3 regions of the Paenibacillus sp. FSL M8-0334 genome follow, and region 1 is predicted to be linked to each of the others. Evidence: riboswitches for the same ligand, from Rfam matches in the RefSeq annotation. Region 1 holds a riboswitch; each other region holds the start of a gene.
The links. A riboswitch is a leader RNA that binds a small molecule or an ion and turns the genes downstream of it on or off. The one in region 1 is predicted to bind cyclic di-AMP.
Positions count from the first base shown of each region.

Region 1 (10,517 bases):
AGACTTTCACCGCTGCATAAGTGTACACGCCGAGCAGCAGCATAAACAGCGTGAGTGAAAGCATTGGCTTAAGCACCATATTCACAAATGCGCCATCAGGAACATAGCCGACATTGAGAATAAAGATGCAATAGATCAACAGCTGCACAGCCAGCACGTACAGCACCAGGGACAGCAGTGCGTTGAGCAGCTGGTCCTTTCCGGTCAGCCGCGCTGTGGCGACAGGCCGTCTCAGGGAACTGCCGAAGTATGTAAAGTAATCCCGGGCATGGATCTTGATTAATTCAAAAAAAGGATTGGGCTCATCATCCCGCTCGTCCATCGCTTCAAACTTCTGGGACGCTTCCCGGCGGGAAAGAGGCCACGACATCGTTGCGTCCCCGGACTCCGCCTGGACAGGCTTCCCGTCCGCTTGCGGCACGCTCTGCTTCGACTCCTTCGAGTTGTATGTGTAATAGACACGATCCGGGTCTGATTTCGACTTCTCGATCCCCGCTGCCTGCTCGGCATATGCAGCCTCTGCTTCCTGCCGCTGCGGCGCATGGCTGCCCCTCAGCTCCGCCCCGCACTGCTCGCAATACTTCCCGTCAGCCGTAACATATCGGCATATTGGACAAGTCATAACCGTTCCCCCTTAGCCACGTTTATCCATTAAACTGTTCGCTCTTATCAGGTGGATTCAACTTAGCTATTAGTATAAGTGGACTTCTGGACAAAAGGAAGGATTTTCTTGCTGGGCTTCAGCGTCCATGATGCCGCTTGGGGCATGTGCGGCAATAGGAATCGGGTTTATCGGATACAACATATTTCAAACAGCAGGTTGTTCGAACACGAATCAGGTCATCGGACACCGCTGTGACCCTCTTGGGCGTGTTGAACTGCTGGAACGGGTTGCGTTTCTCACCGAACAGGTGGCCCGGCGCCTCCTGCAGAAGGTAGCGATAATCGTCCCGGATGCGCTCCAATTGCTCGGGGGTTGCCCCTTCCGGATAGTTCTTCTCATACAGCGCATAGACAATCGTAGCCGTGTTCTCCCATAGCACCGATTTGGAGATGCGGGCTGTCTTGGCGAGCGCTCGCCAAACGAGGGAGACATTCCCGGCGAACAACTGGCCGAGCACCCGCTCACGCCAGCCGCTCCGCTGCCCCGGCGCAGGTTCAATTACCCGCCAGTCCATCAACCGGCCCTCAGGAAGCCACAGCTGCTTGTCATAGACAGATTCGATCCATCCGTTCTCCAACGTATAATCCAGCCCCTTGTTCAGGCGAGACATCGCATAGAGCGCTGCGGCGACGGTCAGATAAGCATAACGCTTGGCGAACAGCGAGGCCGCTGCTGTCTCTGACGAGGTGCCGAAGATCCCCTTCACGCCGGCCAGGTATGCCGCGACCTTGTCCTGATCTACCAGATCCGCAAAAGGAATCGAAAACGTCCGGTCTGTTGAAGGCACTTGCCTCAGCCGGTATTCCGCAGCGAGTACCTCAAGCTCATTCGGCTCCAGCCGGGCAGCCTGTTCGTTCAGTTCCATACAAGCATCTCCCCGCTCTCTTCATCTCGCTCATCTATCGATTCAATACATAAATGATATTGAGACTCATTATCATTTAAATTGTAGTTTAGCAGGCAATGGATTTCAAGTCTTTTCTTCCCCGGACAAGCAGACAGACGCTGCTTCTCCACCATCCCCTGACGGTCGTCTTTCTTATGTGATGGCAGCCCTCACATTGCTCCAATAAAAACAACCGGCCGGATGATAACATCCGCCGGTTGTAGTTCCTTATATTCTATAGAAGGAGATAAATTCCGTCATCCTTATTCTGCGGTCTCCAGCGCTTGCTTGATTTCATCCGGCGATGCGTTCCACCATTCCTCGTTACGGGAAATAAGCAGCTCGCGCAGCGCTTTCTTCTCCTGATCGCCCAGCCCATCCAGAATGATCCGGCGCTTCAGCGCATAATCCATCTTGTTCACATGGTCGGCCAGGATCTTCCATCCCCGGCGAGCCTCCTGGTCGATCAGCATCTCACAAGCCGTCATCCCGCCATAAAATTGGCCGTCCGCATTCCGGTCCACAGCCACCCATACGATCCATACCTGGCGTCCGTTCGGCACATCCTCCTTGTTGGCAGAGAAGCGAATGCCTCTTTCCACCTTGCTCTTGGCGTGCATGGCGCCGATATCCACCCGGGCTTCCCCGTTATCAATAATGACCGGCGACAGGCTGTTCAGATCAATCGAGCCCGCTCCGAATCCTTTGTGCTTGCTCTTGCTGTTAATGATATTTAACGCAATCTGCTTCTTGCCGCCCTGCTCCTGATTCTCCATCCTGCCAAAGACCTCCTATAATAAGAGCCGATACACGTATCGGCTGCCTGGTTGTGATACCTACTTCTCAATAATTTTATTTTAACTAATAATCCCCCAAAAGCAAACATATACATGCTGTAGATGCTTGTCAACGGGAGGTTGTTCAAATGGTCCCACCACGTGCCAAAGTCTTTCTATCATCCTTGCTCGCCCTCGGTGTGCTTGCAGGATCCATGCCCATATTTCTGAAAAGCGGCCCCTTAGCGTCTATTGCTGCCTCCGATGCAGCCAAGCCCTCCTCAGCCGCGGTCGAGAAGGCTCCGCTCTCGCCGCCGAAGGCGCAGCCAAGCGGCCCGGCCCCGGCACTGAGCGACCGGATCGTCGAATATCACATGGACGTCCGTTATGAACCGGAGGAGAACAAGCTCAGGGGCAAACAGACGCTCACCTGGACCCATCCGGGGAAACGAAGCGTCACCGAGCTGTATTTTCACCTCTACCCGAACGCCTTCGCATCCAATGACACTACATTTATGAAGGAATCGGGAGGGCGGCTTCGCTCCGATACGATGCCCGAAGGCGGCTACGGTTCCATGACCATCACGGGGATCAAAACACTGGAGGGGTTATCGCTGACCAATCGCCTTCAATATGTTCAACCCGATGACGGCAATATCAAAGACCGGAGCCTGGTCAAGCTGCGTCTGCCTAAACCGGTCAAAGGGGGAGAAAGCATTACCCTCTATACGGAATTTGAAGTGGAGCTTCCGCAAATATTCGCCAGAATGGGAAGCGCAGGCGATTTTGTGATGGCGGGTCAGTGGTTCCCTAAAGTCGCTGTGTACGAGCCAGTTGGCCTTCGCGACCGAACCGATGAAGGGTGGAACCTCCACCAGTACCATGGCAACTCAGAGTTTTATTCCAACTTCGGCATATACAGTGTCCGCATTCGCGTGCCGGAAAACTACATCGTGGCTGCTACCGGCTTCCCGACCAAATCCCCGCAGAAGAGCAACGGAGAGAAGATTTATCAATTCTACGCAGATGATGTGCATGATTTCGCCTGGTCAGCCTCCCCCAATTTCGTAACGGCAGAGGAAGCCTTCTCAGCTCCCGGCGTCCCCGGGGTGCGGATCAAGCTGTACCTCGACCCGGCGCATCAGCATTTAAAGGAGCGATATTTTGACGCTGCCAAGACGGCGCTGGGCTCCTTCGGTAAATGGTACGGCTCCTATCCGTATTCCACCCTCTCCATCGTCGTCCCGCCGGAAGCCGGCAATGGCGCGGGCGGAATGGAATATCCAACGCTGGTCACCGCCTTCGGGGCCAGGAATGACTCGCCGGGCTATGAACTGGAGCGAACCGTGATTCACGAAATTGCTCACCAATATTTTTACGGCATGATCGCCAGTAATGAATTTGAAGAGGCTTGGCTGGATGAAGCCTTTGCCTCCTATGCGGAAGAGAAGGTCATGGAGCAGGAGTATGGCATCACCGCCAACACCGCCGCTCAGGCCGCCTCCATCACTACCCCGGCTCCGCTGAAGCAGGAAGCCTGGAAATACGATTCCCACCAGCACTATGCCCAGAATGTGTACACCCGGGGCAAGCTGGTGCTGCAAGGGATCGAACGGCAGGTCGGAACCCAGACGATGAACAAAATTATGCTCACCTATGCCAAAAAATTCAGATTCAAGCACCCGACCACCGCTGACTTTCAAAAGGTCGTGGAGCAGGTGACGAAAACGTCCTGGCAGTCGTACTTCGATCAGTACGTATACGGTAGCCAGATGGCCGATATCGCCATTGAGGATATTCAGGTGAAGAACAAGGGCTCGGAGGCGCAGCCGAAGTACGAATCGATCGTGAAGATTACCAGCAGAGACGGGGATATCGCCAATGTGCCGATTGTGTTTGCTTTTGAAGACGGGAAGACGTTGGAGAAGGTATGGAGCGGTCAGGACGGCCACGTCACGTACAAGCTCGAGTACAGCTCCCCGCTATCCTGGGCGATGGTGGATCCGAAATATACGATCGTGCTGGAGAACAACCATATCAACAACTATATGCGGACGGGAATGGATCCGAAGACGGTCACACGCTGGAACCTTAGCGTAACCAAGCTCCTGGAGACGCTGTTCGGCAGCCTGTCATGGTGAGGGGGGAAAACATGAAAAGCTATGCAAGCCAGGGTTGGGCCAGTGTAAAAGATCAGTTGTATGTCATCATTCTGCTGTTCCTGTACCGCCTGTTATGGGGCTATTGTCTTTATCGACTGGTCAAATCCGCCGTGGTCCCGCTCCTGATGCGATATCCAGATCCGGCTCCGAACGAGCTGAGCCGGCTCCTGTTCTTCTATGAAGGGGAGATGAGCCTGTCGCTTAGCTCCACCGTCCATACCTACGGATGGCTGCTGATCGGCCTGCTGCTGATTCGTATGCTGCTGACGCCGCTCATTCAGGCCGGTATATTCTACAACCTCCATCAGGAGGCCAAGGGGGAACGAGGGCTGTTCTTTTTCATCGGCATCCGCAAATGGTGGAGAACGGTCTCCGTATTCTATGTGGCCGAGCTTGTGCTTACCTTCGCCCCTGCATACTGGCTTGTGCCCAAAATGCTGCCTCTGTTGATTAACTCGATCCAGGAGCCAGCACTCTTGCTGCGTGTGCTGCCCTTTGCGGCCGGCTGGCTGCTGTACGCCTACCTCATGAAGCTGCTCCTGTTGTACATGCAGTTCGGACGGACGGGCAGCGTCAGCATGACCGCCTCAATTGTGGCCTGTCTCAAGCGGCTCGGCACGGCAAGCCTGCTCTCGATCACGATCGGCGGATCAGCGCTGCTGGTTGTGCTGCTTCTCAGCGCCGTCTCCTTCTACTGGGCAGGGCTGCTTGCTCTTATAATTCAGCAGGCTTCCTACTTCCTGCACGGCCTGTTCCGCATCTGGTCGATCTCCGCCCAATATCATCTATGGAAATCGGGTACCGCTGACCATACATGAACCGTGTTATATGCCTTCGATGGCTGTCCATATACCGCTGCCGCTTCCAAATTAATTACAATTTTTTAACTGCAAATCAACAAATCCCTATTCCAGCTGTCTGGAAATAGGGATTTTTGTTTAAAAAAATAGTTTCCTCGTTTGCCAAATTGATAATACTCTGCTAAAATAACGAATATGTTAGTAACAACTTTGTCATCTTTGTTGTAACTTTTGTCATCAAGTCATCTTGTCGCAGCGTCGTGTAGGCAGAGTGAAACTTAAATTAACATGTTATCGAGCCGAATTCCCGCATTTACGGGAAGCGGGGGATCCGTTTTGGGTGAATTGATCTCGCTAGAGAGGGATCATAGGGTGACCTTCAACCGAACCCTTAAGCTAACCTCGCAGGCTGTGGAAGGAGCTTTTTATTTTGAAGAAGAAACTCGCGGCCGTATCCATCGGCCTTGTCCTTGCATTAAGCTTTGGAACAGGAAGCGCTTTTGCCGATTCCAAACTCAACAATGCCATTAAGCCCGTCATTGGTGTATCTTACAAATCAGGCGGAACGACAACCCAAGGGTTTGATTGCTCCGGTTTCACCACTTATATTTTCAAGAAGCTTGGAATTACCCTTCCTCGCACATCCGCAGCACAGTACAAAGTCGGAACTGCGGTATCGAAGAGCGACCTGAAGCCTGGTGATCTTGTATTCTTCAACACATCCGGCAGAGGTGTATCTCATGTCGGCATTTATGTCGGTGACGGCAAGTTTGCTCATTCTTCTTCGTCGCGCGGTGTCATTGTCAGTCCGCTGAGCCAAGATTACTATGCTAAGCGTTATGTAGGCGCCAAACGCGTCATGAGCCAAAGCACTTATAAAGCAGTAGCTGCTAACTACAACTAATAAGCAATCATATCGAATCATATAAGCCGCTGGACCGGGGATTGTAGCAGATCATCCATCCGCCGGCTTTTTTCTTGTTCTGTATATATGTATAACGTTTAAGATCGTCAAAAAGTTCCAATCGCGGCATTTTATTTTTCGATTTTTTTCGGAAGTAAGTTCCAGAAGTAAGTTGCGGGAGCAAGCGCTCCGCTTCCTACCTACCATTCCTATACCCGTTTTCAAATATAAAGAAACAGCCGTATGAACAGGCCTTCACCGGTTTATGCTAGTAATCAGATATCACATGGTTTGATCAGAGCAGCAAATGAAAAGCAAAGGAGCAGCACATTGTATGCAGGAGCCATCCATAACCTTTCATACCGTCACGATGACCGAGGAACACGCCGCCGAGATTACTTCCTGGTCTTACCCTCCCCCTTACAACATTTATGGCTGGCTGCCGTGGGAGCAGATGCAGATGCTCGGCATTGAGTTCGGCGATCCGGACATCCGTAAGCAGCAATATGTATCTGTGCTGGATCACCAGCAGCGTCTGTGGGGATTCGGGCAGCTGTTTCCGATGCATGAGGTCACCCGGCTCGGGCTTGGCATGCGGCCTGATTGGTGCGGCCAGGGAATGGGTAAAGCCTTTGTAAAAGCGATTGTGGATGAAGCGATCCGCAGACGGCCTGCCGATGAAATCGATCTGGAGGTGCTCGCTTGGAATGAACGCGCGATTCGGGCTTACGAGAAATCCGGCTTCCGGATGACGGATACGTATGAGCGGCTGACCCCGGAGGGCATGGCGCTGTTCCACTGCATGGTGTACACCCCCGCTCCAAGTGCCGGGGCAACCGATTCGGACGCCGCAGGACCGGATCAAACGATGTGAGGGTTGGCAAGTACAAATGGCACAATTTTGTGTACTTTATGTTAAGTCGGCCTTGAACGTTGCTTTTTTTGTCACAACTGGCTATGATGTCATAGGATGTTCGTTTATAATGGAAGTAAGTGCAAAAGTGCAGTATACATAGAAGGGACGATATAACGATGCAAAAATGGATTATGAGCGGATTGTTCTTCTTTGCATGCGCCTTGGCTGTTGTGCTAATGTTTACGCTTCCAGGAAGAGAAGCTGAAATTGCAGAAGAGAAGCCTACCATGCCTGAAGTAACGCTGGATGCGGCGGCTGCAGAAGCCACGCTGAGAGCCAGCTGTATTGCCTGTCATGGTGATCAGCTCCAAGGCGGAATGGGGCCAGCCCTTGACCAAATCGGCGCAGAGATGGATGTTAATTCCATTTACAACATTATCGCTAAAGGCCGCAGACAAATGCCTGCATTCGAAAATCAGCTGCAAGCTGAAGAAATCGCCAATATCGCGCTGTATCTTTCTGAGCAAAAATAATAAGCAATCCCATGCACAAAACACGCTTGCACCGGAATTCGCTCCGGATACAAGCGTGTTTTTAGTTGGATGGGATCATGTGGATCGAACGCGATAGCAGAGCTTACGAATCGCCTGTCCCATCATGCCCTACCAATGCCAACGTCACATAAGGGAAAGGTACTGTCGTAAGATGCCCGGAATGAATATCCTGGATGCCCGATTGTCGATCACCACTTGATAAGCCGCGTTAGCCGAAACTTTCTATATAGGATGCGCAAGAGGCCGGTCTGAACAACAAACCAACCATCGCCCTCCCGATTTATGTAGCGGAGTCTCTGCTGTCGTTCGAGCGGCTCTTCTCATACGCTTCATTGAATTGCTGCGCTTCCTTAATGTCCACAGCCGTAATGCCGCCTTCATCCCAGGAGGTGAGGCGCAGTGTTACCGTTTTGTAGTCAATCGTGATGTAGGGATGATGCCCGAATGCTTCTGAAATGGCAGCCACTTCATCAACGAAGGCGATTCCCTTCATGAACGAGGAAAAGGTATACTTCCGTACGATCCATCTCCCCTGCTCAAACTCCCAGCCCTCCAGCTTCTCCAGATGAGCTTCTACTTCCTGCTGCGTGTAAAGCATCTTATCTTCCTCCCCATCATACCTTCCCCAAGCCGACGCCTGCTCTCTCGGGGCCATTCCTTCATCTATTGTATTCTTCCCTCAATTGGTTGATAACCGGACGGTTCTACACTAGGGCTACGAAAGCAGCCTCTTCATCCCCGATGAGAACATGGATCCTATAGTTCGTCTTGTCGTGAATAACCACCCCGCTTCCTACGGAAATGACCGGTTCGGTGCCCAAGGCGTAGAACAGATCCTCAGCCAGCGCCTCATGAACCTCCGACTTCTCCTGATGGCCCAGGTGACCCCAGTCCTCCGGGTCCATTTCAAAAAATAGATAACTATCCGGTATCCGGCCTACCGCCTCGGTCAAATCAGCCAAAATATCACCGTAATCTCTTCCGTGCCTTACACCCACATGAATCACTCCTTTCAGCCGATTCCTGATCGTATGCCTTTCATCTTATTATACCGGAAAATACGGCTAAAAAAAAAAGCCTTCCCTGACGATAAATAGGATAAAGCGTCGAACGGCGCCTGTTCTTCCACAAGAACGGTAGAAGACGAATGGATTCGCTATTTATTTCTCACGGATGAGGTGTGGTATGGAAATTTCAACACTAATTGGTTTGGTCTTAGGACTGGTCTCCGTCATCGTCGGGATGGTTCTAAAAGGCGCATCCGTCTCTGCTTTGGCTAACGGAGCCGCGTATCTTATTATTCTCGGCGGAACAGCAGCCACTTTATTCATTGGATTCCCGCTGTCAGAGCTTAAGAAGACGCCTAAGCTGGTCGCGATGACCTTCAAGAAGCAGAAACTGATGAGCAAGGCGCAGCTGATCTCCCTGTTCATGGAATGGGCATCCATCACTCGTCGGGAAGGCCTGCTCGCATTGGAGAGCAAGGTCGAGGAGATTGATGACACCTTCCTGAAGAACGGCATGCGGATGATTATTGACGGCAATGATCAGGAATTTGTCCGCGACGTCTTGATGGAGGACATCAGCGCCACGGAGGAGCGCCACCGCGCAGGGGCGCAAATCTTCTCCCAGGCCGGCATGTATGCTCCATCCCTCGGGGTACTTGGAGCGGTTATCGGTCTGGTCGCCGCCTTGACCCATATGGAAGATATGGGCGAACTGGCTCACGCCATCGGCGCGGCCTTTATTGCAACGATGCTCGGTATTTTTACCGGTTATGTTATCTGTCACCCGATTGCTAACAAACTGAAACGTCTGTCCAAGCAGGAGGTGGAGATCCGGCTGATGATGGTTGAAGGTCTGCTGTCCATTCAATCCGGCGTTTCAACCATTGCGATCAACCAGAAACTGTCCGTATTCCTGACTCCTTCAGAACGCGCCAAATTAGCACAGAAGGGGGATGGTGCTGGTGAGCAAGAAGACTAGACACGAGCCGCATGAGGAGCATGCTGACGAGTCCTGGCTTCTGCCTTATGCCGACTTGCTGACACTGCTTCTCGCATTGTTTCTTGTCCTCTATGCCATGAGCGCAACCGATGCCAAAAAGTTTCAGGAAATGAGTGAAGCGTTCAACGTTGTCTTTACCGGCGGAACTGGCATTCTCGATTACAGCAAAACGGAGCCGAGCCCGGACCCTTCCAATCTGGAAGATTTCAAGGCAGCTCCAGCCGCAATGTCCGAGAACAAACGCCGGGAAGAGTTGAAGCGGCAAGAACAGGAAGACCTGGAGCGGCTCAAGCAGCAGCTCGATAATTACATTAAGGCCAATGGACTTAGCACTGAGCTGAGCACCAAGCTGAACCAGTCACAGCTCGTCATCACGATCCGGGACAACGCCTTGTTCGCTTCGGGGGAAGCGGTCGTGAAGCCGGAGGCGCGCGAACTGGCTGTGGCCATCGCACAAATGCTGGACAAATTCCCGGGGTATGATATTACCGTTGCCGGACATACCGATAACGTGCCGATCTCTAACAGCAAATACCCGTCCAACTGGGATTTGAGCGCCGACCGGGCGCTGCAGTTTATGAAGATACTGCTGGAGAACTCCTCCCTCGATCCTAAGCAGTTTATGCCGACCGGATACGGGGAATATCACCCGATTGCGGATAACGCAACGGTTGAAGGCCGGGCACGAAATCGCCGCGTTGAAGTATCGATTATCCGGAAGTATCAGGACAATCCGACCTTTACCGGCATTGGCGAGGAAGTGGAGACGGAAGAAGACGGGAACTAATCCATGCACCCGCTATCCCGTTCGTTCGGATGAGATACGAAATAAACCGATAGGCTTATCGCCTATCGGTTTACAGATTGTCGAGAAACCCTGCACTTTTTTCAAAGTACAGGGTTTCTCC
Region 1 is NZ_JBBOCH010000001.1:2,229,005-2,239,521, forward strand. Features, by position in the region: gene MKX64_RS09710 (hypothetical protein) at 1-622, opposite strand, end outside; gene MKX64_RS09715 (IucA/IucC family C-terminal-domain containing protein) at 741-1,529, opposite strand; gene MKX64_RS09720 (YwhD family protein) at 1,814-2,326, opposite strand; gene MKX64_RS09725 (M1 family metallopeptidase) at 2,476-4,467, shown strand; gene MKX64_RS09730 (hypothetical protein) at 4,479-5,306, shown strand; cyclic di-AMP (ydaO/yuaA leader) riboswitch at 5,576-5,714, shown strand; gene MKX64_RS09735 (C40 family peptidase) at 5,719-6,192, shown strand; gene MKX64_RS09740 (GNAT family N-acetyltransferase) at 6,527-7,066, shown strand; gene MKX64_RS09745 (c-type cytochrome) at 7,225-7,581, shown strand; gene MKX64_RS09750 (4a-hydroxytetrahydrobiopterin dehydratase) at 7,883-8,200, opposite strand; gene MKX64_RS09755 (hypothetical protein) at 8,307-8,600, opposite strand; gene motA (flagellar motor stator protein MotA) at 8,788-9,588, shown strand; gene motB (flagellar motor protein MotB) at 9,572-10,396, shown strand.

Region 2 (10,517 bases), 770 kb from region 1:
TAGGCCACCGGATGATCATCTTTCAGCCCAAGACGGGCAATCGTGTGAATCTCTTCAGGCTCTCCGTAAGTCAGTTTGGGATCATCGAGATATTTCAGATCATAGGTGTTAAACATCCAGTGCGGGGACCAGGCTACAAAAACAATCGGCTGTTTATTGTTATAAGCTGCATCGAGCTGGGCGGTCATGCCCGCTGCCGAACTTTCCGTCAAGGTCCAATTCGACAAATCATAATCTTCCATGGCTTGGGCTGTCAGCCTCATAAGGCCTGAGCCTGGATCCGTACCCGTAATCGTATATTTAACCTGCTCTCCGGCGGTCACTTGTTCCGCACCCGAGGCAGAATTGGAAGAACAGGCTCCTAATATGAGTACCATAGCTAAACTAAGAAACATCATCCATTTCGGTGTATTCTTCATCATGCGTTTCCCCCATCTGTAATCGTCGTTTCTATGCCGGCGTTACATTCTGCAGAAGTAGACAACGTTTGACGAATTGCGACAGTCGCTTGTCGTAACAACACCGTCATGATAACAAACAATGAAATTTTTCACAAATGAAAACGGCTGTTTATTAAGAATATACAGAAAAAACTGTATAAACCGAACGTGAGTATAATGCCGATTACGCTTGGATGCTCGCTATTTCTCAAAAATCACCGCCGTATATATTTCGTATAAAAAAATATTATTTTTTTTGTGGATGAGTAGGATTTCAGGGGAAACGCACCGAGTTAGCAACAGGAATATTCATGCTCGTTTCATTCGTAAGCCAATAAAAATCACCCCACTCAAGACAATGTCTGAATGAGGTGATTCATTGGCTTTGCTTCCTCGGCGGTCGAAACTGCCGGCTTCCTGTCACTTCGACCCTACAGAATCGGCGACAGCAATCGGGAAATCGACTCCTTGGTCCGAATCCAGCGCGACCGCTTCTCATAATCCTCCAGCGTGAGCAGCCGCGATACCCGCATATCCTGATGGAATGTCTCGGTCAGAGACCTTGAGATGAAATCGTCGTACAGGAAGGCGTTGACCTCGAAGTTCAGCTTGAAGCTGCGAACATCGATGTTGGCCGTTCCGACAGAGGCGATCTCTTCATCGACAATGATCGTTTTGGCATGGATGAAGCCATTGTTGTACAGGTACACGCTCGCTCCCGTCTTCAGCATCTCCCCGATATAGGAGAGGGTGGCCCAGTACACAAAGAGATGATCCGGCTTGTCCGGAATCATGATGTGTACCTTCACGCCGGAGAGCGAAGCGATCCGAAGCGCATCGAGCAGGCTGGCGTCCGGGATAAAGTAAGGTGTCTGAATGTAAATGGATTTTTTGGCCGCCGAGATCATTTTGATATACCCGTTTTTGATATGCTCATACTCCGAGTCGGGACCGCTCGTCACGATCTGGATGCCCACATTGCCGGGCGAATTGATCTTGGGAAACAAGTTCGGCTCATAGGAGATGTCATGATGATGGGACGCCTGATTCCAGTCCAGAATGAACCGGACCTGCATCGCATATACCGCTTGTCCCTGGATTCTCAGGTGGGTATCCCGCCAGTAGCCGAATTTGGAGTTGAGTCCGAGATACTCGTCTCCGACGTTGAAGCCTCCGACATACCCGATATCGCCGTCGATGATGACCAGCTTGCGGTGATTCCGATAGTTCAGACGCAGATTGACAAAGCGCAGTTTGGACGGAAAGAACGCCTCGGCCTCTCCGCCAGCTTCCCGGAACTTTTTGAAAAAGCCTTTGGTCAGCTTTCTGGAGCCCAGCTCGTCGTACAGCACGCGGACTTTCACGCCTTCCTTGGCCTTGCGGGTCAGGGCGGCGATTAGTTGCTTGCCCAGCTGGTCTCTGCGAATGATGTAATATTGGAGATGAATATACTCTTTGGCTTCCTCAATGTCCTGGAACAACCGATCGAATTTCTCTTTACCGTCGGTGAAAATCTCCACATGGTTATCATCGGTCAGGATCGCCTGATTCTCGTTGATGTGCATATGGATCAAATCGCTGTTGCAGGCCGCAACCCGGTTGCGGAACGAAAACTGCCCGCTGTTAATGTCGCTCATCTGGGCAAGCAGCACCTTCTCAATACCGGTCTTCTGGAGATCATCCCAGTGGAACAGGCGGATATGCCGCAAATTCTGAGCAAACAGCAGGTACAGCACGAATCCGAGTACCGGAATGAAGAATAGAACGAGCAGCCAGGCCCATGTCGAGCCGACATCCCGCCTCTCCTGAAACACAACGATCACGGCCAATGCGATATTAAGGACGAAGATGAAGCTAATGATGATGGACGTAACATCCATGAAAAAAGTTCCCCCTACCTTTCAGCCTTGTCCGGATAACGCTTCATATTATACTGGAGCTGTTACAAGAAGTATATATCCGGCACCCAAATGGGCCGTGAGATTGAGCGTCAATTGAGGCGGCAAGAAGGATGTGTATCCCGCTTCTTCGCTGCCGTTTGAAAAGCCGGTCTTCTGCATGATACGATAATTGAAACATAAGGAGATGGGGAGTCGCTATTGCTGAAGATGAACAAGTTTTTCAAGTTCTGTTTTGCCGTTATTCTCATTCTGATTATCATTTACCTTTGCTCGTTAGTCAGCTTCATATTCAACCCTCTATTATCCTTTATTTCGGTGATCATCGTTCCGCTGATGCTGAGCGGTTTTTTCTATTATCTGCTGAGACCGCTGGTGGCTCTAATGGAGAGGAAGAAGATGAACCGGACGCTGGCGATTCTGCTGCTTTACGTTGTGTTTGGGGGGATCCTGGTCGGCTTTCTCATCGGGGTCTGGCCCTCTCTTAAAGCGCAGATCATTGCCCTGGTGGACAATGCGCCGGCGATTTTCGCGGCCTTGAACAAGAAGATGCTGGAGCTGGAGCAAAGCGGCTTCCTGGAAGGTGTGTTTCCGGAAGGCTTCAATCCGTTAACGACGCTGACAGAATATTTGAACCGAGGCTTTACGTTCCTGACGGAATATGTCGTGAATTTGGTGGGAATTATATCGGAATTTGCGATCATTATGTTCATCTTCCCGATCCTGCTGTACTACATGCTGAAGGAGGGCGGCAAATTCGGCGAGCTGATCGTCCGCTTTCTGCCGAACCGTTTCAAGGAAGTCGGCACGTCGGTGCTTGGTGAAATCGACAGTGCGCTCAAAGGCTTCATCGTAGGTAGGGTGATTGTCAATTTTGCACTGGGAATCTTGATGTATGTGGGCTTCATCATTATTGGGCTTCCGTATGCGCTGCTGCTGACGGTCGTTGCGGTCATTGCGAACTTCATCCCGTTTATCGGGGCCATCGTGTCCTCAATCCCGATCATTATCATTGGTTTGATCCAGTCGCCATCCACCGCGATCTGGTCGCTTGTCATAATTTTGGCGGCTCAGCAGATCCAAGACAATCTGATCGGCCCGTATATTTTTGGCAAGCAGCTGGACATTCATCCAATCACCATCATTGTGCTTGTCCTGGTCGGACAGGACCTGGCTGGCATTATCGGAGTCTTGCTGGTCGTTCCGGTTTACATGATTCTCAAAATTCTGATCAGCCGGATTTACGAGCTGTTCTTCAAGGAGAGATGGGAGCAGTTATAGGGGGGATGAACACCCCGTAAATGAATTCTTTAAATTTGCGGAATGCCTTGTGTGATGCGGTTTTCAGCCGATCCTTCACCGCTTAAAGGGCTGGATCGGTTTGACATTTCCTAGCATTCCCTGTATTATGAACACACGCTTAGTTTCCGGTTGCTTAAGTCCGGAAAGCGGGGGAACCAGTTTTTTTAGGGGCGAGTCACTTGATTGTCAAGTGTAGGGTACCATCTTACCCGAGTCCGTCAGCTAACCTCGTCAGCAGTGGATGGGTCTTATTACATAATTGAGATTGATACCAAGGCCCTTAATTCTATGGAACAGGGGCCTTTTCTCTTTTCATTGACCCCATGCTGGCGGAGCTATGTTCGGATCCCCCTGCAAGAGGTCTTTTTTCGTTGGTTAAGAAGAGGAGGTGGCAATCAACCGGGCGTAGAGTAAGCGCCAAGCAAGTCCATATGCATATCCACAGGCGGTACAAGTGACGTGGAGTATAAGGAAAAGTCGATTATTAACGCTGGATAATGGGAGCGTTGAAACGGATTTTGACCCTATGAAAACCTAGTTGAAATATGAGTTTACTAGGTTTATTTATTCATGCCTAAAACAGGCATTCACAGATTTCAAGAAAGGTTGTGGGAAGGTTTGAAATTGCAAAAAGTGGCTCTGTTGTTGCTTAGTTTGGTGCTGGTTAGCGTGCTTGCAGCATGCGGGGATCAAGGCAGCACGCTGGAGAAGGCGATCGAGAGAGGGTATGTTACGGTCGGCTTCGCGAACGAGAAGCCTTACGCCTATCAGACGGCCGATGGCGAGCTGACAGGGGAGGCGGTCGAGATCGCCCGCGTCATTCTCGAGCGGCTTGGCGTTGGGGAAATGCGGGGGGAGCTTACCGAATTCGGCTCGCTGATCGCCGGGCTGCAGGCGAACCGCTTTGACATGATCACGGCCGGGATGTTCATCACGCCCGACCGCTGCTCGGCTGTCCTGTTCGCTGATCCGGAGTACAGCATCGGCGAAGCGCTGGCCGTGAAGCAGGGGAACCCGCTGAACCTTGGCAGCTACGAGGATATCGCTGCGAACGAGGAAGCGAGGGTTGCCGTCATGACCGGTGCTGTGGAGATCGGCTACATGGAGAAATCGGGGATTCCATCCGAGCGCATCATCCAGGTTCCGGACCAGGCGTCCGCGATCAGCGCACTGCAGGCCGACCGGGTTCAAGCGATTACGATGACGGGTCCATCGCTGCAGGCGATGCTGGATTCGGCTAGTGATGATCAGATTGAGCGAGTGGCGGATTTCGAGCAGCCGGTCATCGACGGGGAGAGCGTACGCGGATACGGTGCCACGGCATTCCGTCAGGCCGACACGGAATTCCAACAGGCTTACAATGCGGAGCTGCAGAAGATGAAGGAGTCTGGCGAGCTGCTGGAGATTTTGCAGGAATTCGGATTTACCGAGGATGAGCTTCCTGGCGATATGACGGCAGTCGCAGCGTGCGGGGAATAAGATGCCATCGTCTTGGATTGAATTTTTGCCTACCCTGCTGAAGGGCGCGGAGATCACCGTCATCGTGGCGCTGCTATCCGCGGTGCTAGCCATTGTCGCAGCCTTTATTGCCGGTCTGGGGCGCCTGTCCAAACTGTGGATCGTGCGGACGGTGATGGCGGTGTACGTGGAAGTATTCCGGGGAACGTCGCTGCTGGTGCAGCTGTTCTGGCTGTACTTTGCATTGCCGTTTATCGGGATCGAGCTGCCGAAGATGGCAGCGGCCGTGCTGGCGATCGGACTCAACTTCGGCGCTTACGGCTCCGAGATTGTCCGCAGTGCGATTCTTGCGGTGCCGAAGGGACAGTGGGAGGCGGCGGTGGCGCTCAATATGAAGCCGTGGCAGCGAATGTGGAACATCATACTTCCCCAAGCCTCCCTGCGCATGCTGCCGCCATTTGGCAATCAGCTGGTGGAGCTGATCAAGTCGACGTCGCTGGTGTATTTCATCACGATGGCAGATCTTACGTACCAGGCGATGGTGCTCCGCAACAACTACATCTCCTGGACGACGGAAATATTGGTTTTGCTGCTGCTGATGTATTTTGTCATAGCAACACTGGTCTCCGTGGGTGTGAAGCTGCTTGAGCGGAAATTGACAGCGGGGAGGCTATAGAGATGTGGGATTGGAATTATGTGCTTGATGTGCTTCCGCAGCTGTTAAGCGCGCTGAAAATGACCGTGTGGATCACACTGTGCTCATTTGTCGTATCGCTGATCGTCGGTTTGCTGCTGGCGCTTGCGGCAAGAAGCCGATTCAAGCCGCTGGCTTATGTCACCAAAGGCATTATTGAATTTATTCGAAATACGCCGCTGCTCGTTCAGGTGTTCTTCTTGTATTACAGCCTGCCGCTATTGATGGGCGTTTCCATCCCGGCCTTCTATGCCGGGGTCATCGGTCTGGGTCTTCATTACAGCACGTATCTGTCCGAGGTGTACCGCTCAGGCATTGAGGCTGTGCCGAAAGGGCAATGGGAAGCGGCAACGGCACTGAACTATACGAAGGGGCAGACCTGGCGGATCGTGGTTCTGCCGCAGGCGATCCCGCCGATCATCCCGGTGCTCGGAAATTATCTGATTGTGATGTTCAAGGAGACGCCGATTCTGTCTGCGATTACGCTGGTGGAGATGATGCTGACGGCCAAAAATGTGGTGTCCCAGTCGTTCCGGGCATTCGAGCCGTATACGCTGGTCGGGATTCTGTTCCTGGCGATCAGCTACATCGCTTCCCTGCTGGTGCAGCGGCTGGAGAAACGCATGAATCTGTTAAGAGGAAAGTAGGAGGGGATACGGATGTCGACAACCGTCATTGAGAGTGGAGAAGAAGCATCCAGGGAAAATGCATCCCTGCGGGATAAGCCGGGCACAGGCAATACGCCGATTGTCAGATATCAGGGCGTGACCAAATCGTTCGGGGATGTGCAGGTGCTCAAAGGCATTGATCTGGAGATGATGCCAGGGGAGAAGGTGGCGGTCATCGGCCCAAGCGGCTCCGGCAAAACGACGATGGGGCGCATGCTCATGACGCTGGAGGAGCCGACGGAGGGCACAATTGAGCTGGATGGCGAGCTGCTGTGGCATATGCGGGTCAAGGACCGGCTCGTGCGCGCCGACGAGAAGCATCTGCACCGGATGCGAGGCCATGTTGGCATGGTGTTTCAGCATTTCAATCTGTTTCCGCACATGAATGTGCTGCGCAACGTAACCGAAGCGCCGCGCAAAGTGCTGGGCCTGTCCAAGGAGGAGGCCGAGGAGAGAGCCGTGTCCATGCTCGGGAAGGTGGGGCTGGCCGACAAGCTGAAGATGTACCCGTCCCATCTGTCCGGCGGACAGAAGCAGCGGGTGGCCATCGCCCGCGCCCTTGTCATGAAGCCGAAGGTGATGGTGTTTGACGAGGTGACCTCGGCGCTCGACCCCGAGCTGGTGGGCGAGGTGCTGGAGGTGATTCGGGAGATTGCCGAGGAAGGCGAGATGGCCATGATGCTGATTACGCATGAGATGGACTTTGCGAAGGAGATCGCTGACCGGGTGATTTTCGGCGCGGATGGAAGAATCGTGGAACAGGGGACGCCGGAGGAGATCTTCGAGAACCCGCAGAGCGAGCGGCTGCAGAGCTTCTTGCAGCGTTTCCGCGCACAAGGAATTTGATCTGCCGAGAGGAGCGAACACGAGGATGAGTATCGAGACAAAGCAAGCGATCAAATACCGCAAGCCGTCGGCGGAAGACGGCTCGCGTATATGGAAGCTTGTGCAGGACACCGGGTCGCTGGACCTGAATTCACCTTATTGCTATATACTGCTGGGACATTATTTTAACGACACCTGCCTGGTAGCGGAGGACAGGGGCCGCATGATCGGCTTCATCTCCGGCTTTCGGCCGCCCCGGAATCCGGAGACGCTGTTTGTGTGGCAGATCGCGGTCGCCCGGTCGCACCGGCGGCGAGGCATCGCGAAGGCGATGCTGACCGAGCTGCTGGCTCAGGATGGCTGCCGCGGCGTCCGGTTTATCGAGACGACGGTATCGCCTAGCAACATCGCCTCCCGGCGGCTGTTTCTCGGCTTCGCCGAGGAGAAATCCATCCCGAGCACCGTAACGGTGGGATATGGGGCGGATATGTTTCCTGAGGAGACTCCCCATGATGATGAGCCTTTGTTTGTGATCGGCCCGTTTTTTAATGACATTTAAAAACGAATATATGGAGGGAATTATGAACAACCAAGTAATGGAAAAGCCGAAGCTGGACGTATTTGACCAACTGGAATCAGAAGTCAGAAGTTACTGCAGGAGCTTTAAGACGGTTTTTCATAAAGCCCGAAATGCCAAGCTGTGGGATACGCGCGGCAATGAGTACATCGACTTTTTTGCCGGGGCGGGCGCGCTCAATTATGGCCATAACAATGCGAAAATCCGCAAGAAGCTGGTCGATTATTTGCTGGAGGACGGCGTGACCCACAGTCTCGACATGGCCACCGAAGCGAAGGAGACATTCCTGACCCGCTTTCGGGAGGTGATCCTGAAGCCGCGCGGCTGGGATCACAAGGTCATGTTCCCCGGTCCGACCGGGACCAACGCGGTGGAAGCGGCGCTGAAAATTGCGCGCAAGGCGACGGGGCGCACCTCGATCCTCTGCTTCACGAATGCCTTTCATGGCATGTCGCTCGGATCCTTGTCTGTGACGGGCAATGCCTTTAAACGCAAGGGCGCGGGCGTGGAGCTCAGCCACTCTGTATTTATGCCGTATGATGGTTACTTTGGCGATAACGTGGATACGATGGCATATATAGAGAAGCTGCTGGATGACCCGGGCAGCGGGGTGCCGCTGCCGGCGGCTGTCATCGTCGAAGCCGTTCAAGGCGAAGGCGGGTTGAACGCGGCCAGCCGCAAATGGCTGCGCCGGCTGGAGCGGCTGTGCCGAAGCAAGGGCATGCTGCTGATCCTGGATGATATCCAGATGGGCTGCGGCCGCACCGGATCGTTCTTCAGCTTCGATGATGCGGGGATTGAACCGGACATTATCTGTTTGTCTAAATCGATCGGAGGCTACGGGCTGCCGATGGCGCTGACGCTGCTGAAGCCGGGGATCGACATCTGGGAGCCGGGTGAGCATAACGGCACTTTCCGCGGCAACAACCTCGGATTCATCGCGGCCACCGAAGCGCTCGCTTATTGGGAGAACGATCAGTTCCGCCGGGATATTCACAGCCGTGAGCGGCGGATGCGGCTCACGCTGGAGCGGGTCAGCGAAAAGTACGGCTCCATGTGCGGCGAGGTTCGCGGCCGCGGCATGATCCAAGGGATCGCCTTCAGGAAGCCGGAGCTTGCGGGCCGGCTGTCCGAACTGGCTTTTGAGTCGGGCCTCATTCTGGAAACGTCAGGCCCCCGCGGCGAGGTTGCCAAATTGATGCCGCCGCTCACCATCGAGATGAACACACTAGAGCAGGGATTGGTGATATTCGAGAACAGTGTTGATAAACTGGCGGCAGAGGAGGTCAAATCATGATTGTAAAACATCTGGAAGACATCGTCCATACGAAGGACGACATCGATACCGAGACTTGGAACTCGCGCAGATTGCTGCTGGAGAAGGACGGGATGGGCTTCTCCCTGCATGATACGCTGATTAAGGCGGGAACGGAGACGCTGATCTGGTATCAGAACCATGTTGAGGCCGTGTACTGTATCGAAGGCGAGGGAGAGATTGAGATCGTCGGTGGTGAGACGTATCATATTCGCCCGGGAATGATGTACGCCCTGGACGGCCATGAGAAGCACTACCTGCGCGCCCGCTCGCAAATGCGAATGGTGTGCGTGTTCAATCCGCCGCTGACCGGGGCGGAGGTCCATGACGAGCATGGAACCTATCCGCTGCTGGCCAAATCCAAGTCATAAGCCTCTTAAACTGAAATTGAATATGCGAGTGTGAAAGTGCGCCATTGCCCACAGTTACAGTTTGAATGCCAAAGGTCCAAAGTCGAAGGTCACAGTGTCAGTGGAACCTAAACTCACGATAAGGAGATGGTGATCAATGAGCCGGAATATCGCAATGATCGGGAGAGAACAGGGAGCAGATGTATATCCGTCGAGAGTATACGCCGAGGCGCGCATACTGGAGAGGAAAGATCCTGTCGTCTATTCGCAGTGGACGGCGGAGTCGCCGCTGAGCAAGGCTCAATCCGAGTTCTATGACCGGAACGGCTATCTGTTTCTTGATAATTTCTTTGACTTCGATGAGTTGTCCCGATACCAGACCGAAGCGCGGAAATTGCAAAGAGAGGCTGCGTCCAGCGAGGGGGATGAAATTATCCGGGAGCCGGGAGGTAACGAGGTTCGCTCGGTATTCGCCGTTCATCGCAGCCACCCGGAGTTCCAGGAACTGTCCCGTCACCCGAGGCTGCTGGCGATCGTTGAATATTTGCTCGGGAGCGAAACCTACATTCATCAGTCACGCATCAATTACAAGCCGGGCTTTTCCGGCAAAGAGTTCTACTGGCATTCGGATTTCGAGACCTGGCATGTGGAGGACGGGATGCCGAGAATGCGGGCGCTGAGCTGCTCTATCGCGCTGGAAGACAACTATGCTTTCAACGGTCCGCTGATGCTTGTCCCAGGTTCCCATAAGGAGTTTGTCTCCTGCATCGGCCAGACGCCGGAAAACCACTTCAAGGACTCGCTGCGCAAGCAGGAGTACGGGGTCCCTGACCCGGACAGCCTGACGCGGCTGGTGGAGAAGGGCGGGATCGACACGCCTGTAGGAAAGGCCGGCTCGGTGGTCCTTTTCGATTGCAACATTATGCACGGCTCGAACAGCAATATTACGCCAATGCCGCGCAGCAATATTTTTATGGTGTACAACAGCAT
Region 2 is NZ_JBBOCH010000001.1:3,002,492-3,013,008, forward strand. Features, by position in the region: gene MKX64_RS13200 (glycine betaine ABC transporter substrate-binding protein) at 1-419, opposite strand, end outside; gene cls (cardiolipin synthase) at 872-2,320, opposite strand; gene MKX64_RS13210 (AI-2E family transporter) at 2,540-3,619, shown strand; cyclic di-AMP (ydaO/yuaA leader) riboswitch at 3,746-3,892, shown strand; gene ehuB (ectoine/hydroxyectoine ABC transporter substrate-binding protein EhuB) at 4,265-5,119, shown strand; gene ehuC (ectoine/hydroxyectoine ABC transporter permease subunit EhuC) at 5,121-5,774, shown strand; gene ehuD (ectoine/hydroxyectoine ABC transporter permease subunit EhuD) at 5,777-6,439, shown strand; gene ehuA (ectoine/hydroxyectoine ABC transporter ATP-binding protein EhuA) at 6,452-7,306, shown strand; gene ectA (diaminobutyrate acetyltransferase) at 7,332-7,844, shown strand; gene ectB (diaminobutyrate--2-oxoglutarate transaminase) at 7,867-9,159, shown strand; gene MKX64_RS13245 (ectoine synthase) at 9,156-9,548, shown strand; gene thpD (ectoine hydroxylase) at 9,685-10,517, shown strand, end outside.
Region 2: linked by a shared signal. The riboswitch ahead of ehuB (ectoine/hydroxyectoine ABC transporter substrate-binding protein EhuB) and the one ahead of MKX64_RS09735 (C40 family peptidase) in region 1 are both predicted to bind cyclic di-AMP.

Region 3 (10,517 bases), on a different contig from region 1:
CGGAAAGCGCCTTGTCATCTACAGGTGGCCAAGACCAACGCAGAGATGATCCGCAAACGGATCCGCAGCTTCTACGTGGATGATCACGCGCTTAACGAAGGTTATAACAACATGGAGATTATGGCCAAGGACAGGCTGCGCGCTCCCGCTGTTCATCAGATCTTCCGTTATATTCAGGACGTCAAGGAGAATGGTCTGTCACCGCGCGGCCTGTATTTAACTGGGGCATTCGGGACGGGAAAGACATATTTGATGTGCTATCTGCTGCATGAGCTGGCGATGGTTGGCTATACCGGCGTCATCGTGTACATGCCGGACTTCGTCGAGGATCTGAAATCGATGATGCAGGAAGGGCAGAAGCTGAAGGAAATGACGGAGACGATGAAGGAATGCGACCTGCTCATCTTTGATGATATCGGTGCGGAAAACCTGAATCCCTGGGTTCGGGATCACGTCCTCGGCTCGATTCTGAACTACCGGATGAATCGCAAACCGACCTTCTATACCTCCAATTATCCGCTGGACGGGCTGGAGCGCCATCTGAGCTTTACGAGCAAGGATGGGGAGGAGCTTCACAAGGGTCAGCGGCTGATGAACCGGATTGCGCCTTTTGTCGATGTGGTGCAGCTGTTCGGGGAGAATCAGCGGGGCAAGTTCTGATTAGTGAAACGGAAGATGACAATAGAAAAAGTCTGATCCCGATCGCAGCTTAAGCTGTGAACAGGATCAGACTTTTCATGTTAGAGCACAAGGAGCCGCCGATTAACCGACCAGATACTTGATAATGACAAAGCCGAAGAAAATGATGGTCATGAAACCGAACATGCCGATAAAGCCAGCCATCAAATCGCCAAAGTCATTCCGCGGTTCTTCATTCACGTGCTCCCGTGGATCGTTAACGTGAACGTTTACATCCATGGTGCTAGCCTCCTAAAAGGTGAACATGCCTGTGATCCATTTCCTTGACATTCACCGGACTTGTTATTAGTAGTATACCCAATTGGCAAATCATTTGTAAAGAATAAGGGAGGTGAATTACTACCTTTCTTTAGGTGAGTATATTTCACTTTTTCCTGAAAAATGTGGTATACTATTTTCGTCGACATTAAAATCGGCATCTTTGTTAAAGATATACTTATCCTGTAAGGAGGAGAATACAATATGGCAATTGTAAATGTTACCGACCAAACCTTTGCTAACGAAGTGGAAAGCACAGGAACGGTTGTTGTTGATTTCTGGGCGCCTTGGTGCGGACCTTGCAAAATGCTTGCGCCAATCCTGGACGAACTGGCTCAGGAAGTGGGCGATGATGTGAAAATCGCTAAGGTGAATGTGGACGAGAATCCTGAGTCTGCAGCTCGTTTCGGCGTTATGAGCATCCCGACAATGATCTTCTTTAAAGACGGCCAGCCTGTCGACAAAGTGGTTGGTTTGAATTCCAAAGAAGCCTTGAAGGGCATCATTGCGAAACATCAATAATTCAAGCTTGACGCTCCAAGCAGCAAGCAACGTTATAAGCGCCTTCGGAATAATCCGGGGGCGCTTTGTGCGGTTTATTCGTAGTATAATGTCTCCTAGGAGAGGGGGAAGGGTATGAACGATTTCGCCAAGCGGGTTCAGGAGCAGGAGAAGGCTCTGGAGAATATCCGGCACAAGCTGGCGCTGCTGCCTGATCAGCCGGGCTGCTACCTGATGAAGAACGGGGAAGGCACCATCATCTACGTCGGCAAGGCCAAGGTGCTGAAGAACCGGGTACGCTCTTACTTTACGGGAAGCCACAATGGCAAGACCCAGCTGATGGTTTCCGAAATCCGTGATTTTGAATATATTGTGACCGGCAGCAATATGGAGGCACTCATTCTGGAGTGCAACCTGATCAAAACCCATCAGCCTCGCTTCAATGTATTGCTGAAAGACGATAAAACGTATCCATATATAAAAATAACGAATGAAGAGCATCCCCGGCTGGAAGTGACCCGGCGGGTGCTGAAAGATAAAGCGAAATACTTTGGCCCGTATCCGAACGCCTCGGCCGCCCAGCAAACGAAGAAGCTGCTGGATCGCATGTATCCGCTGCGCAAATGCGGTGTCATGCCGAAGGAGGTCTGCCTCTATTATCACATCGGGCAATGTCTGGCCCCTTGTGTGAAGGAGGTTCCCCGGGAGGACTATGAGCAGATTACGAGCGAAATCCAGTCATTCCTCAGCGGCGGGCATGAGGAGATCCGGAAGGAGCTCGAGCGGAAAATGCACGAGGCTGCGGAGGAGCTCTATTTTGAGCGGGCCAAGGAGCTGCGTGATCAGATCATGCATATTGACGCTCTGATGGAGAAGCAGAAGATCACGACTACCGACAAGAAGGACCGGGACGTGTTCGGTTATGCGGTGGACAAGGGCTGGATGTGCGTGCAGATTCTATATATGCGCCAGGGAAAAATGGTGCAGCGCAACGCCTCCGTATTTCCGTTCTACGGCGACCCCCACAGCGACTTTCTGTCCTTTGTCGCACAGTATTACAGCAGCAATCCGGCGCTGCCGCAGGAAATTCTGCTGCCGGGCCCGCAGTTGTCCGGCGCAGCAGCCGATGCGGACAGCGAGGAAGCTGGTGAAGCCGCAGCCAAGCCGCCTGCTGGTGCAGATGTGGCAACGACCGAGCCAACTGTTCTGACAGACAGAGCCGAACCTACTGCGGCTGAGGCGAAGGCCGAAGCAGCGGCTGAAGCGGCCGGGCTCGTTGATGCGGCAGGCGGAGCGGAGGCGCTGCAGGAGTGGCTCGGTATCAAGGTTCTGGTTCCGCGTCGGGGCTTGAAGCGTCAGATGGTTGGCATGGCTTCCGATAATGCCAAAGTGTCGCTTGATGAGAAGTTCCGCCTGATTGAACGCGATGAAGAGCGCACCTCGATTGCGGCAGCTAATCTGGGCGAGATTATCGGTCTGGAGTCTTTGCACCGGATTGAGGCATTTGACAACTCCAACATTCAAGGAAGCAACCCGGTATCGGCAATGGTGGTATTTACCGATGGCAAGCCGGACAAGAAGGAATACCGCAAATATAAAATCCGGTCCGTATCGGGACCGGATGATTATGAGACGATGCGCGAGGTTATTCGCCGCCGGTATGAGCGGGTGCTCAAGGAGAACCTGCCGCTGCCGGATCTGATCGTGGTCGACGGCGGACGCGGCCAAATCTCGGCAGCGGTCGATGTGCTGGAGAACGAGCTGGGACTGTTCATCCCGGTCTGCGGCCTGGTGAAGGACGCCAAGCACCGGACGGCGCAGCTCATGGTGGGCGATCCGCCTGAGCCGGTGGCGCTGCCAAGGGACAGCCAGGAATTCTACCTGCTTCAGCGCATACAGGATGAAGTGCACCGGTTCGCCATTTCGTTCCACCGCGAGCAGCGGGGCAAATCGATGGTTTCCTCCAAGCTGGACGCTATTCCGGGCATCGGGGAGAAGCGCCGGAAGATGCTGCTCAAGCATTTTGGCTCGGTCAAAAAAATAAAAGAGGCCAGTGTCGAAGACTTCCGGCCCCTTTCTATCGGTGAAAAATTAGCGAATGATATTCTTAAAGCGCTTCGGGAGGAGTCGTAGTATACGGCTTCTCCTTTTTTTGCGGGTTAAATCGGTAAATGACGTAAGCGACCAGTGCTGGAAGCGCGATATAGAAGGCCCCCATCACCACGTTGGTTGCGTCTCTCAGCAGGATCAGGCTGATTCCCATCAGGGTGCTGTTGAAGATGACGTGGGCGAACATGGCGGTCAAATAACCGTATCGCAGGAAGATATAACTGAACAGCAGGCCGATGATTACCAGCTCGATGGGTCGGGAAATAATCGGATAGATCGGATACAGCGTATGTCCGAGAGCCCAAATGATCGAAGTGATCAAGCTGGCGACAAAGGTGCTGCGCACGATTTTTTTGACCATTTTAATCCCGAACAGCCGGTAAACGGCCTCTTCCGATATGCCAGCGAACCAGGCCATCAAAGGAAACAGCCACGGATACAGCATGTTGTATGGCGATTGCTCCGAATCCGTCGTTGCCCAGGTATTCAGCGTAAGGCTCAGTATGATGAAGATGATCGACTGAATGCCAAGCAAGATGAATGCCCACAGATAGCCGAGCTTCATGCTGTCGAGCACATACGGCCCATAACCCGGTTCCTTCGCCCGCGGCCACACATTGAGCCCGTCCTCCTTGCGCCACAGCCCGTCTCCGCCCACCAGCGAGAAGTACAGAAGGGCCGAGAAGATGAGGGAATATATTACATAAAAGATCATCATGAATGCAATTCCGAAACTGGACATCCCCTGGGCTTTGAACACTGGCATCAAATTGTAGGTGTTCAGCATCTGGATGACAAACAGCAGCAGCGCCAGAAACACTCCGCGTTTAAAAGAAGTGTGGGCACGTGTTTTCACGCTGTATACAATCGCGAGAATTCCGAGCACGAGGGTGAACAAACCGTACCCGATCAGCGTAAGCATAAGCGCGTTTTGCGTCTGCTTCTCCACATAGGCGGTATGCTGCTCCGGAACATCGAAGGCCTGCTGATACGAGCGCAGCTGGCGGTCTTCGAACGTGAACTCCAATTTCAGCTGAGCATCCAGAACGGATTTTGACGGATCGGCATATTCCAGCTTGGGCTCGCCCTCCTGCGTAAGCAGCTCCAGGCTGGCTGGATCATAGCCGGACCTTTGGAGCCAGGGCTCTGCCAGTGCCTGTTTCTCGGACAAGGTCATGTTGCCTTCGGCTAGCAGCAGCATTTCCCGCCGTACCGCGCCGGTATTCAGCTCAATCCGGTCATAGCTCGAGTGCGCGGCATCAAGGGTATAGCTGATAACCGCCGCGGTCTGCATATGTACATCCACCAGCAGCGCGTCCAGGCCCGGAAGCGTGAAGCGAACACGGAATACGTCATAGGGATATTGTTGCTCATAGGTTTTATTGTACTCGTCGAGCTTCTTCTCTTTGGTCAAATATCCATACAACGCAGAATTCGACTGATAAGTCACCAGCGTTTCTGTCGCTTCTTCTACAGGGAAGCCTAACTGGTCCTTGGCAAATTTCGAGGCAGCCAGTGAGGCTTCCTCCTTGGTGATCACAACAGACGTCTGAAGCTCCGGATCGGCGGCGGTGGGCAGCACGATCTGCAGAAGCAGAAACAAGACGAGGCCGACGATGGCTGGAATCATTAATGTTCTGAAATTAGCTTTGAGTTTCAGCGGTTCTTGAATTCGATTCATGAAATTCCTCCTCGAGATGGATAACTGCTGCAAATTAGATACCTATCGTCAGTATGAAAGTATCGGATGTGGAAGAGTTCAAACAACTATAAGTCAATATAACATAGATATGTGCCCTTCACGGAGCTTATCCCTCTGTCATTTTTTTAAATAATCGATGAAAACGAATGAAAGCTTACGAAAATGCAAGAGAAGCAGGTACTCGTATTCTTGAATATGCCCAAATCGGACGTTTTTAAAGATATTTTGCAGCAAAAACAGCATTGGGTTCGTGAGGCGATTGCGTTATAATCACATCATGCTTTCAGCAAAGAAAATAAGACAGCCGAATTTCGACCAGAAAATGGGGGAACCATGTAATTGGGGTGAATTTCCTAAGTCATTCATGATTCATCATGAATGAGGAGGAATAGGGCAACCTGTGAAAGCCCGAACCCGTCAGCTAACCTCGTAGGCTGCAGCACAGGAACCAGAACCGAAAGGGGCATTGGATTTCCAGTGTCTTTTTTTCTTTGACTTTTATCAACAGAAGGTGAACAAGTTGAACCCGAAATTATTTTGGCTCAAGTTGTCCCCGCCGCAAATCCTGACGCTTGGCTTCGCAGCGCTCATCGGGATCGGGACAATGCTGCTGATGTTGCCGGTGGCAACAGCCGGCAGGGAGCCGCTTGGAGCGATTGACGCCTTGTTTACCGCGACATCGGCTGTATGTCTGACAGGGCTAGTCGTCGTTGATACGGCGACAACCTACAGCACCTTTGGCGAGCTTGTGATCATGCTGCTCATCCAGATTAGCGGATTAGGCTTTATGACGATGGCAACGCTGTTCGCGCTGATGTTCAAGCGGCGCATCTCGTTCAAGGACCGGCTGGTGCTGCAGGAGGCCATGAACCAGACATCAGTGGAAGGGATTGTACGGCTGATCCGGAGGGTAATTATTTATACATTTGTTATTGAAGCCGTATGTGCCACGTTGTTCTCGATACGCTGGGCGTTTGACATGCCGGCCGGGCAGGCCGTTTATTTCGGGATTTTTCATGCCATATCGCTGTTTAATAACGCGGGCTTTGATCTGTTTGGACAATTTCACAGCTTTACGGGGTACGTGAGTGACCCGCTGATCAACATCGTTTCCATATTTTTAATCGTTTCCGGGGGACTTGGATTTGTGGTATTGTCGGATCTGATTGATTTTCGCCAGAAACGGAAGCTGTCCCTGCATTCGAAGGTCGTTCTGTCCATGAGCGGAGCGCTCATATTGGTCGGAGCCGTTGTCATTATGGTGTTCGAGTTCACGAATCCGAGAACGCTCGGTACCCTGGATGGCGGCGGCAAAACGCTGGCGGCCCTGCTCCAGTCGGTCACGCCCCGAACGGCCGGAGTGAACACGATTGACATTACAGGAATGAGGCAGGCGACACAATTTTTCATCGTCATTCTGATGTTTATCGGCGCCTCTCCGGGATCGACCGGGGGCGGGATCAAAACGACGACTTTTACGGTGATGATCGGGGCGGTGGTCGCCATGATGCGCGGACGTCAGGACATTGTGCTGTTCCACTACCGGCTGGCTCAGGAGCGGATTCTGAAGGCATTGACGATTGCCTTGCTCGCGGTGCTGCTTGTGCTGACCGTTGCGATGATTTTATCTACTACGGAGGATGGACATTTTCTGGAGATCTTGTTTGAGGCGACATCGGCCTTCGGCACCGTTGGGCTGTCGATGGGACTGACACCTCATTTGACGGCCTTCGGCAAGGTGCTGATCTGTTTCACGATGTTTGCGGGACGGCTTGGACTGCTGACGCTCGTGTATGCACTGGGTCCGAATAAAAACAAAGAATTGTACCGTTATCCGGAAGGCAAAATGATTATTGGGTAAGGAGCATGACGGGAAACATGAAACCAAAACAGTTTGTAGTGATCGGTCTAGGGCGGTTCGGATCGAGCCTCGCCATTGAACTGATGGAGCAGGGGTATGAAGTTCTGGGCATCGACCGGGACGAAGAGGTTGTGGAGGATATGAGCGAGCTGCTGACGCATACCGTCGTGGCGGATGCTACGGATGAGGGAGTGCTGAAGTCGCTTGGCGTCCGCAACTTCGACTGCGGCATTGTGGCGATCGGCGACGATATCCAGATGAGCATTCTTTCAGCCATATTGCTGAAGGAGCTTGGTGTGGGCACGGTCGTGGCCAAAGCGATATCGGTGCTGCACGGCAGAGCGCTGGAGAAGCTGGGCGTAGACCGGGTGATCTTCCCGGAAAGAGATATGGGCATTCGTGTGGCTCATCAGCTCGTTACCCCTAACCTTCTCGATTATATCGAGCTGTCCAAAGACTATCTGGTCGTTGAGCTGACGGTGACGGACTGCATGGATGGAAAAACATTAAGCGAGCTTAACACCCGGGTTCGTTATGGGGTTACCGTCGTGGCGGTCAACAAGCCTTCCGGCATCATTGTGGCGCCAACGGCGATGGATGTGCTGCATGCCGGTGACATTATGGTGGTTATCGGTTCGAATGAGAACGTGGAACGATTTGAGAATGAGGTTGTCAACTCGCAGGAAGGTTAATCCGCACTTATATAATAGGAAGAAGCGATCATGCGTACACGGAACATGCGGTGTATAGATGATCGCTTTGTTGTCATAAGGCTAGGCGGCTACTGTGGGTTGCAAGCCTGCCCCTATGCCTTCAGCTTGCGCAGCTCAGTGAACAGCACCTCGGTCTCGGCGATCCAGCGTCTGGCCGCACTGCTCAAATCCGAGGACTCGTCATAGACGAGCGAAGTGGTCCGCCGGGTCTCTATCAAAGCGGGGATATGGATGTCGAGCAGACCGTTATCGGACAGCAGCTGCGGGCGCAAATAGGATTTGGGCAGCAGCGCCGCCGCTTTGCAGGTTGGAATGAGGCGGACGATCGCCTCGAAGGAATCGATCTCCATCCGGATGTCGGGCATAATGCCCCAGCGATGAAACAGATCATCGGTCAGCTTGCGGTACCAGGTGCCGGTGGAGAAAATAATCATCGGCAGTCCTTGCAGATGCTCGATGCTGACCGCTTCAAGCTCCGCCAGCGGATGGCCGAGCGGGATGACCAGCTCAAGATGATCGTCAAAGAGCGGAATGCACTTTAGCCCCGGCTGATTGATGGAGGAAGCAACGATGCCGATATCCACGCGTCGTTCCCTTACATAAGATACGATTTCATGAGTCTTGCCAGTGACCAGTTTAATTTCCGCTGCCGGATGCTTCTCCATAAAAGCATTCACAAGCGGAGGCAGCGTCGTCTGCAGCGTGGTCAGACTGGCGCCAAGCGTAATGGAGATTTGCTCGCCTTCGCGGTAATGCGCCAGCGTCTGCATAAACTTCAACTGCTGCTGCCGCTGCTCCAGGGCGAAGGTATAAACGATCTGTCCGATCGAGGTCAGCTCCAGTCGCTTGCCCCGACGGTTGAACAGCTGCAGCCCAAGCTCGTCCTCCAGCTTGGCGATTTTGCGGGAGACCGCCGGCTGGGACAGGTTGAGCAGCTTGGAAGCTTTGTTGATGCTGGATTGCTCAACGACGACGGCAAAGACGTCCAGCTCTTCGAACATGGCTACATCCTCCTGTTATATGGTAGTGTATATTAGGTAGTGAATATGAAGATTTGCTGAAGAAACGCAAGTTTGCGGCTATGCGCCAAGCCTGTCCGGCTCGTAAGGTGAGACCGCTTCCGCGAAGCTGCGGCCGATCTGCACAGGCAACCATACCGGACATTTTGCTTATGCGTATAAATTATAACGTTTAATAATTATATTGCAATTCCATTATAAGAAAAAAAGGAGTAACATGAAATGTGACACAGGTTGTTCACAGATTAGGGAAATAGAGAACAATTTGTCGTTGAAAAAACGCGAGTTTCAATGTATTGCGTAAGCAGTTCCAAATGAAATGAATTCGTTCGAAAGTATGAAATTGAAAACGCTGTACATCGGAAAGGGGAACGTCAACTGATGAAAGGGTATTATTCCAGAAAGCTGCATTCATTACTTGGTGTCATACCGCTTGGAGGATTCCTGATCAGCCATATGATATCCAACTATAAGGCTTTCGAGGGTGGAAAGGAAGGCTTTATGGGGGCGGTGCATTTCCTGAACAGCATGCCGCTCGTCTTCTTCCTGGAGCTGTTCCTGATCTGGCTGCCGCTGTTGTACCACGGCGTCTATGGACTGTATATCGCTTACCAGGCGAACAATAACGTAGGCAATTTCAATTATGAGCGCAACATTCGCTTCATGATTCAGCGGATCACCGGCGTCATTACGTTTGTATTCGTAATCTGGCATATGTACGATACGCGCTTCCAGATCATGATCGGCAAGATCACGCATGATGAGCTGGGAGCCGTTATGCACGGGATCGTCAGCAATCCAGTACTGTTCGCGCTGTATGTGGTCGGCGTGTTATCCGCTACGTTCCACTTTGCAAACGGTCTGTGGGCATTTCTGGTCAGCTGGGGCATCACCGTCGGTCCGCGTGCTCAACGCATATCGACGTACATCTGCATGGGCCTGTTCGTTGTAATGAGCGTCATGTTCATTCTGGCTATGACCGGATTCAGAGACGCCGAGTTCCAAGCGGCAAACGCCGTGATCGATATAGCTAAGACAGTCTTGAGTTAAAGGGAGTGAACCTATTATGGCATCTAATATTATTGTAGTGGGCGGCGGTCTTGCAGGCTTGATGGCAACCATCAAGGCGGCGGAAGCAGGAGCCCATGTTCATCTGTTCTCACTTGTACCCGTAAAACGTTCTCACTCCGTCTGCGCACAAGGCGGCATTAACGGAGCAGTAAATACCAAAGGGGAGGGCGACTCTCCTTGGGAGCACTTTGACGATACCGTGTACGGCGGGGACTTCCTGGCGAATCAGCCGCCGGTGAAAGCGATGTGTGAAGCGGCTCCGGGCATTATCCACCTGATGGACCGCATGGGCGTTATGTTTAACCGGACGCCTGAGGGGCTGCTTGACTTCCGTCGTTTCGGCGGTACGAAGCGTCACCGTACGGCCTTTGCCGGAGCAACGACAGGCCAGCAGCTGCTGTATGCACTCGATGAGCAGGTGCGCCGGTGGGAAACGGCCGGTCTCGTTACCAAATACGAGAACTGGGAATTCCTCCAGGCCATCATCGATGATGAGGGCGTGTGCCGGGGCATTACTGCCCAGGATCTGCGCACGATGGAGATTCGCGCGTTCAAGGCCGAGGCGGTCATTCTGGCCAGCGGCG
Region 3 is NZ_JBBOCH010000002.1:114,920-125,436, forward strand. Features, by position in the region: gene dnaI (primosomal protein DnaI) at 1-660, shown strand, start outside; gene MKX64_RS14575 (YqzM family protein) at 763-918, opposite strand; gene trxA (thioredoxin) at 1,162-1,479, shown strand; gene uvrC (excinuclease ABC subunit UvrC) at 1,594-3,591, shown strand; gene MKX64_RS14590 (CPBP family intramembrane glutamic endopeptidase) at 3,566-5,248, opposite strand; cyclic di-AMP (ydaO/yuaA leader) riboswitch at 5,562-5,720, shown strand; gene MKX64_RS14595 (TrkH family potassium uptake protein) at 5,790-7,130, shown strand; gene MKX64_RS14600 (potassium channel family protein) at 7,148-7,822, shown strand; gene MKX64_RS14605 (LysR family transcriptional regulator) at 7,936-8,844, opposite strand; gene MKX64_RS14610 (succinate dehydrogenase cytochrome b558 subunit) at 9,244-9,912, shown strand; gene sdhA (succinate dehydrogenase flavoprotein subunit) at 9,926-10,517, shown strand, end outside.
Region 3: linked by a shared signal. The riboswitch ahead of MKX64_RS14595 (TrkH family potassium uptake protein) and the one ahead of MKX64_RS09735 (C40 family peptidase) in region 1 are both predicted to bind cyclic di-AMP.